Regions from separate parts of the Methylobacterium sp. yr668 genome, predicted to be linked through region 3. Evidence: predicted binding sites of a transcription regulator. Region 3 holds the regulator's gene; each other region holds the start of a gene.
What was found. The regulator LexA, encoded in region 3, represses DNA repair genes until DNA is damaged. The targets are predictions, from matches to a motif close to TGTTCNNNNTGTGTTCNG.
Positions count from the first base shown of each region.

Region 1: BM419_RS26340 (type IA DNA topoisomerase) is a predicted target of LexA. The motif match lies at 1,336-1,353, and genes of this name have one in related genera.
Region 2: uvrA (excinuclease ABC subunit UvrA) is a predicted target of LexA. The motif match lies at 945-962, and genes of this name have one in related genera.

Region 1 covers NZ_FOZY01000031.1:55,977-58,240, reverse strand. Annotated here, with positions in the region: gene BM419_RS26345 (monovalent cation:proton antiporter-2 (CPA2) family protein) at 1-1,015, shown strand, start outside; gene BM419_RS26340 (type IA DNA topoisomerase) at 1,392-2,264, shown strand, end outside.
Region 2 covers NZ_FOZY01000006.1:55,470-57,733, forward strand. Annotated here, with positions in the region: gene BM419_RS09590 (MFS transporter) at 1-734, opposite strand, end outside; gene uvrA (excinuclease ABC subunit UvrA) at 1,118-2,264, shown strand, end outside.
Region 3 covers NZ_FOZY01000004.1:126,743-129,006, reverse strand. Annotated here, with positions in the region: gene BM419_RS06955 (hypothetical protein) at 1-360, opposite strand, end outside; gene lexA (transcriptional repressor LexA) at 611-1,339, shown strand; gene BM419_RS06945 (ComEC/Rec2 family competence protein) at 1,333-2,264, opposite strand, start outside.

The DNA of each region.
Region 1 (2,264 bases), on a different contig from region 3:
CTTCCTGGCCGGCGTCCTGCTCTCGGAGTCGAGCTTCCGTCACCAGCTGGAGGCCGATGTCGAGCCGTTCCGCGGCATCCTGCTCGGCCTGTTCTTCCTCGGGGTCGGGATGTCCCTCGACCTGACGGTGATCGCCGCGAATGCCGGCCTGATCCTGGCGGGCGTCGCCGCCTACATGACCGTCAAGGGCCTGCTCATCTACGGCGTGGCCCGGGTGCTGCGCGCCTCGCACGCCGAGTCGCTGGAACGCGCGGCCCTGATGGCGCAGGGCGGCGAGTTCGCCTTCGTGCTGTACGCGGCCGCCGCGAGCGCGGGCATCATCGACGGCACGACCAACGCCGTCCTGACAGCCACCATCATCCTGTCGATGGCGATCACGCCGCTGATGGTCGTCGCCTTCGATCGTCTCGGTCCCAAGGCCGTCCCGTCCATCGACGGCGTCGAGGCGCCCGAGGACCTCGTGGGCAGCGCCCTGATCGTCGGGTTCGGCCGCTTCGGCCAGATCGCCAGTCAGCCGCTCATAGCGCAGGGCTGCTCGGTCTCGATCATCGACACGAACCCGAGCAACATCCGTCTCGCCGAGGGATTCGGCTTCAAGGTCTATTACGGTGACGGCACCCGCCTCGACATTCTGCACGCGGCCGGCGCCGCGACGGCGCGGGCGATCCTGATCTGCGTCGACGACACCGCGATGGCCAGACGCGTCGCGGAGATCGCCAAGGCGGAGTTCCCCCTGGTGCCCGTGCTGGCGCGCGCCCGGGATCGCGAACACGCGGTCGAGCTGATCCAGGCGGGCGTGGCCTACCAGATCCGCGAGACGGTCGAGTCGGCTCTGCTCCTCGGCGAGCAGGCGCTCCTGACGACCGGAGCCGAGCCGGAAGCGGCCAGCGCGATCCTGGCGGAGGTCCGGCGCCGCGATGCGGAGCGTCTCGATCTGCAGGTCCTGGGCGGCATCTACGCGGGTCGGGACCTCATTCACGGCAACAAGCCCGGCTCGGCGCACGCGGCCGGCTAGGCCGGTGACCGAACCTCGGTGCCGTGCCCGCTGAAGGCTTGCTGGTCTCGACAGACACTTGGGGCGGGCAACCCTTAGCGCGCGAGCGCGTGCCCGGAGCCTTCGGAGGACGGTGCGCGGGTCGACGGCGACGCGCCAGCCACAGGCGGGGATCCGGCCACGGAGGCATTCCGGGTCGCCGCCGCGGGCGAGCCCGGAGCACAGGTACGAGCGCCGCTCCAGCATCGCGGCGCCGGCCGGTGTGCCTGGGGAGGGCGACACGCCGCCGGCTTCTCCGACGGCTTCCCCTCTCGAGGCGCCAGTTGCGTCCCGAGCCCGTCTGGAACAAAATGTGAACCCTGGGTCAGGCGCGGCGACAGCCGGAGCGGTCAGCGACATGTCATCTCCGAGCTCCGGTCGCACGCTGTTCTTCTTCGAGAAGCCCTCGGCGATGCGCCAGTTGCAGCGCTTCTTCCGCTCGCCGAGCACGGTCTGCGTGGCCGCCGAGGGACACCTGCTCTCGGCCGAGGAGCCGGGCAGCATCCGGCCCGAGTGGAAGCCCTGGCGCTTCGACCTCCTCCCGATCGTCCTTCCCACGATCCCGGTCGGCTACGGCACGAACCGGTCCGGGCAGTCGCACGCACCGAAGATCGCCGCGATCCGGCAGGCGCTGAGCGGCGTGGACCGCGTGATCATCGCCACGGATCCGGGTCGCGAGGGCTCGATGATCGCGTGGGAAGTGCTCGAGCATCTCGGCTGGAACGGCCGGGTCGACCGGCTCAAGCTCGGCGCGCTCGACGAGGTCTCGATCCGACGCGCCTTCGCGGCCCTGGCCAAGGATCCCGCCTCGGGCGAGCGCGACTACGCCGCCTATCTCGAGGCGCTCTGCCGGCAGTACGAGGACTATCATCTCGGCCTGAACGGCACGCGGGCGATCTCGCTGCGCCTGCGGCCGCCCGCCTTCCGGGAGCCCTGGCGCTTCGGCGGCGTCCAGACGCCGACCCTCGCCATCCTGGCGGACTTGGAGGAGCGGATCCGGTCCTTCGTGCCGCAGGACTTCTTCAAGGTCGCGCTGCACCTTAGGACCCATGCAGGCGCGGAGATCACCCTCTGGCACGCCCCGAAGGAGCGGATCCTCGATGCGGCGATCGCTGAGACGATCCGGTCCGCCGCGGCGACGTGGTCGGGCCCTCTGGCGGTCGCGCACAGGGATGTCCGGCGCGCGCCGCCCCGGCTGTTCTCGAAGGACACCCTGGCGCGACGCTGCGCC
Region 2 (2,264 bases), on a different contig from region 3:
TGGATCAGGAACACCGCGCTCCAGTCGAGGGCCGAGCCCTCGGTCAGGAACACCACGAAGCAGAGCAGGCCCAGCACCAGCACCGGGCCGCGGGGCAGCGCGAAGGCGGGCCCGCCGCTTCCCCCTGTCCCGCCGGCCGGAAGGATGCCCGGCCAGGCGGCCGCGAACAGGGCCACGATGCCGGCGACCAGGATCAGCACGCTCCAGCCGGCGCCCAGGCCGGTGCCCATCAGGACGCTGGCCAGCAGCGCCCCCAGGATGCAGCCGAGGCTGTAGAGGCCGTGGAAGCCCGACATCATCGGGCGCCCGGCGGCGCGCTCCACCGCGACGGCCTGCAGGTTCATGACGCAGTCCACCGCCCCCATCCCGGCCCCGAACAGCAGCAGCGCCCCGGTGAGCGGCACGAGCCCGGAGGCCAGGGCCAGGACCGGCAGGGCCAGGCCGAGCGCCAGCGTCCCGGCGAGCAGGACCGGCCGGTATCCCAGCCGCGCGGCCGCCGCCCCGGCGCTCGGCATCGCCAGGAGCGAGCCGACGCCGAAGGTGAGGAGCAGCAGGCCGAGCCCGGCCTCGTCGAGGCCGGCGCGGTCCTTCACCAGCGGCACCAGGGGCGCCCAGGTGGCGTTGGCGATGCCCACGATCAGGAACAGCAGCCGCGTGGACAGGCGCTGCTGGGTGGCCGTGCGGTCGTCGGAACCGCGGAGGGCGGCCGGATCGGTCGCGTCGCATGCTGGCATCGATACCTGTCGGGATGTGGATCTGAGGGCGGGACACGGCGACGTGGATCTCGGCGCCCGCGGTGCAACACCGAAGGTGGGCCAAGGTTTGGCGAATCGAGCTACGGCGAAGCTGGGGCCACCGGACTCCGATCGCGGCCGCTGGCTCCACCGCGTCATCGCTTCGCTGCGCTCGCGAAGACGGTCGCGCGTTCACCGAGCGGTTGCCGACGTACGCGTTTCGTTCTAGCAAGGGCGGCGCATGACGGGCCTGCGTCCCGCCGGCCGCATCTTGCCGCGGGCCCCCTCGGGCTCGACATGAGCCGGAGCGGCGGCTGGCCCGCGCGCGAATCCGTCCGACTTCGTCGATGCCTCGGTCGACGCCTCGAAAGACCGCCGCCCTCATGGCCAAAGCCCAAGCTGGAAGTCGTGCCGCAAGCCGCGTCGGTGCTGCCCAAGCCGCACCGAAAGCTGCCGCCAAAGCGCCTTCCAAGACGGCTCCGAAAGCCCCGGCGACGGCCAAGGCGCCCCAGTCCAAGGTGCCCGAGTCCAAGCCGGTTCGCGCGAAATCCAGCTCCCCCGGCGCGCGGAACGAAGCCGCCATCGACGCCAAGCTGGAGGCCCTGTTCGACGCCGCGCCGGCCCCCGTCGAGGACCGGCGGGTCATCGCGATCCGCGGCGCCCGGGAGCACAATCTCAAGAACGTCGACCTGACCATCCCGCGGGACAAGCTCGTGGTCTTCACCGGGCTCTCGGGCTCGGGCAAGTCGTCGCTCGCCTTCGACACGATCTACGCGGAGGGACAGCGCCGCTACGTCGAGTCGCTCTCGGCCTACGCCCGCCAGTTCCTGGAGATGATGTCCAAGCCCGACGTCGACCAGATCGACGGGCTGTCGCCGGCGATCTCGATCGAGCAGAAGACCACCTCGAAGAACCCCCGCTCGACCGTGGGGACGGTGACTGAGATCTACGACTACATGCGCCTGCTCTGGGCGCGGGTCGGCATCCCCTACTCGCCCGCCACCGGCCTGCCGATCGAGAGCCAGACCGTCCAGCAGATGGTCGACCGGGTGCTGGAGCTGCCGGAGAAGACCCGGCTCTACCTGCTCGCGCCCGTGGTCCGCGGGCGGAAAGGCGAGTACCGCAAGGAGATCGCCGAATACCAGAAGAAAGGCTTCCAGCGGCTGCGCGTGAACGGCGAATACTACGCCATCGACGATGTGCCCAAGCTCGACAAGAAGTTCAAGCACGACATCGACGTGGTGGTGGACCGGATCGTGGTCCGGGCCGATATCGGCTCGCGGCTGGCCGATTCCTTCGAGACCGCGCTGGAACTCGCCGACGGCGTCGCCGAGATCGTGTTCGCCGACGCCCCCGAGGGCGAGGCGCCGCGGACCGTCACCTTCTCGTCGCGCTTCGCCTGCCCGGTCTCGGGCTTCACCATCGCGGAGATCGAGCCGCGGCTGTTCTCGTTCAACAACCCGTTCGGCGCCTGCCCGACCTGCAGCGGCATCGGCCACGAGATGCGGATCGATCCCGAGCTGGTGATCT
Region 3 (2,264 bases):
CTCGGTCTTCAGCGGATCGAACACGGTCTCGCCGGTGATCCGGCAATCCTCGCGCACGGTCTCGTCGAGATAGGCCCGGGCGGCGGTGCGGAAGCGCTTCACCCGGGTGGCGCCCGGCTCCGGATCGATCCGGACCTCGCTCAGGTTGCAGCCGGTATACTCGCGCAGGGCGTTGGACACGATCAGCATCCGGCGCAGCTGCCGGTTGTCGTAGACCTCGTAGGGCTCCTTGCAGCCGATCGTGACGACCTGGGGAGTGAGCGCCACGTAGTTCCGCGAGATGTAGGAGAATCCGGTGGTGCAGCCGGCGAGGCCGAGGGCGGCGAGGCCGAGGGGCAGCAGAGCTGCGGGTCGTCGCATCCTCGTCATTCCAAGAGGGTCCCAGCCCGCACCCCGGGTCCGCCGCCTTCCCGGCGGGGCGCCGCGATGCATTGAAACGGCTCCGCTTGCGCCGTCAATGCGTTTCTCGACCTTCTCCCGCGGGCGCGCCCGCGGCGCGCCGGGCCGAGCGGTGCCACTCTTGCGGAACACTTGCGGAACGTTTAACCTGTTCGTGATTTGTTTCGGAGACCGTCACGTGGCGGTCCGCCAAGCCGCGAGTCCCCCGTCGATGCTCACGCGCAAGCAGCTGGACCTCCTGCGATTCATCCAGAGCCGGATGCAGGAATGCGGTGTCCCGCCGTCGTTCGACGAGATGAAGGATGCCCTCGATCTCAAGTCGAAATCCGGCATCCACCGGCTGATCACGGCACTTGAGGAGCGCGGCTTCCTCCGGCGCCTCCCGAATCGGGCGCGCGCCATCGAGGTGATCCGGATCCCCGAGAGCCTGACCCAGGCCGCTCCGCCGACTCAGGCTCCCGCCGAGCCGCGCCGCTTCACGCCGAGCGTGGTCGAGGGCGGTAAGTCCAAGCAGCCGCCGGCCCCGGCGAGCACGCGGATGATCGACGAGTCCGGCCGCGCCATCTCGATCCCGGTCATGGGCCGGATCGCGGCCGGTACGCCCGTCTCGGCGATCCAGAACCAGAGCCACGCCATCACCCTGTCGCCGGACTTCGTGGCCGGCGGCGAGCATTACGCCCTCGAGGTGCGCGGCGACTCGATGGTCGAGGCGGGCATCCTGGACGGCGACCTCGTGGTCATCCGCAAGCAGGAGACGGCCAATACCGGCGACATCATCGTGGCGCTGATCGACGACGAGGAGGCGACGCTCAAGCGCCTTCGCCGCCGCGGCTCGTCGATCGCCCTCGAGGCCGCCAACCCGGCCTACGAGACCCGCGTGCTCGGGCCCGACCGGGTCCGGATCCAGGGCCGCCTCGTGAGCCTCGTCCGCCGCTACTGAAGCGGCTCGGCTGGCGCGTCGCCGGGGGCGAGGTCTCCGCCCGGCGCGGCGTCGGCCTCCGGCGTCGCGGCGACCCCGTCCTCCGCGGGGCGGTCGCCCGGCTCCGCGGTGACCGGCCGCGGCGGTCCCGGCCCGCGCCCTGCGGCCGGCCGCCAGGGCACGGCGCGGCCGTCGTCCCGGGCGTAGCGCGCGGCGAAGCCGTCGCCGTCGGTCCGGAGGGCCACGGCCCCGCGGGCGGCGAGGACGCGCCGGTCGATCACCAGCGGCCCCGTGCAGGTGGGCGGCGCCGCGAGGCCCGTGATCAGCACCGCGGCGCGGGCGCAATCCTCCGGGAAGGCCCGCCTGTCCCGGACCAGGGCGACCGCCCGCCCGTCCGGCAGACGGGCGGTGCAGCCGAGCCGGTCGCAGCGCCCGCTGCCCGACCGGACGATCAGCGCCGCGGGCCGCCGCCCGTCGCCGTCCGCCTTCAGCCACTGCTCGAGGACGAAGCCCGAAGGGCTGCCGAGGGCCGCGAGCCGCCCGTCCGGGCCCCGCACCGCGGCCCCCGCGCCCTGCCGGTCGACGTAGAGGTCGTAGTGGTCGGGCCGGGCCGCGAGGACGAGCCCGAGCAGGACCGGCGGCACGGCGAGCCAGCGCAGGCGCGAGGCCGGCAGCGTCCCCAGCAGCAGGCCGGCGGTCAGCAGGGCCAGCGCCCCGGCGCCGAAGGCCGGCAGCACCAGGACCGCCCGCTCGAACCCGGCGATCCAGTCCGAGATCGCCAGCATCCCGGCCACCGCCTGCCCCATCAGCCACCAGACCGGCCGGTCGAGGGCGAAGGGATAGGCGAGGCAGCCGATTACCGCGGCCGGCATCACCACCAGGGAGACGAGCGGCAGGGTCAGGGCGTTGCCGACGAGGCCGAAGGGCTGGACCGTCTGGAAGTGGT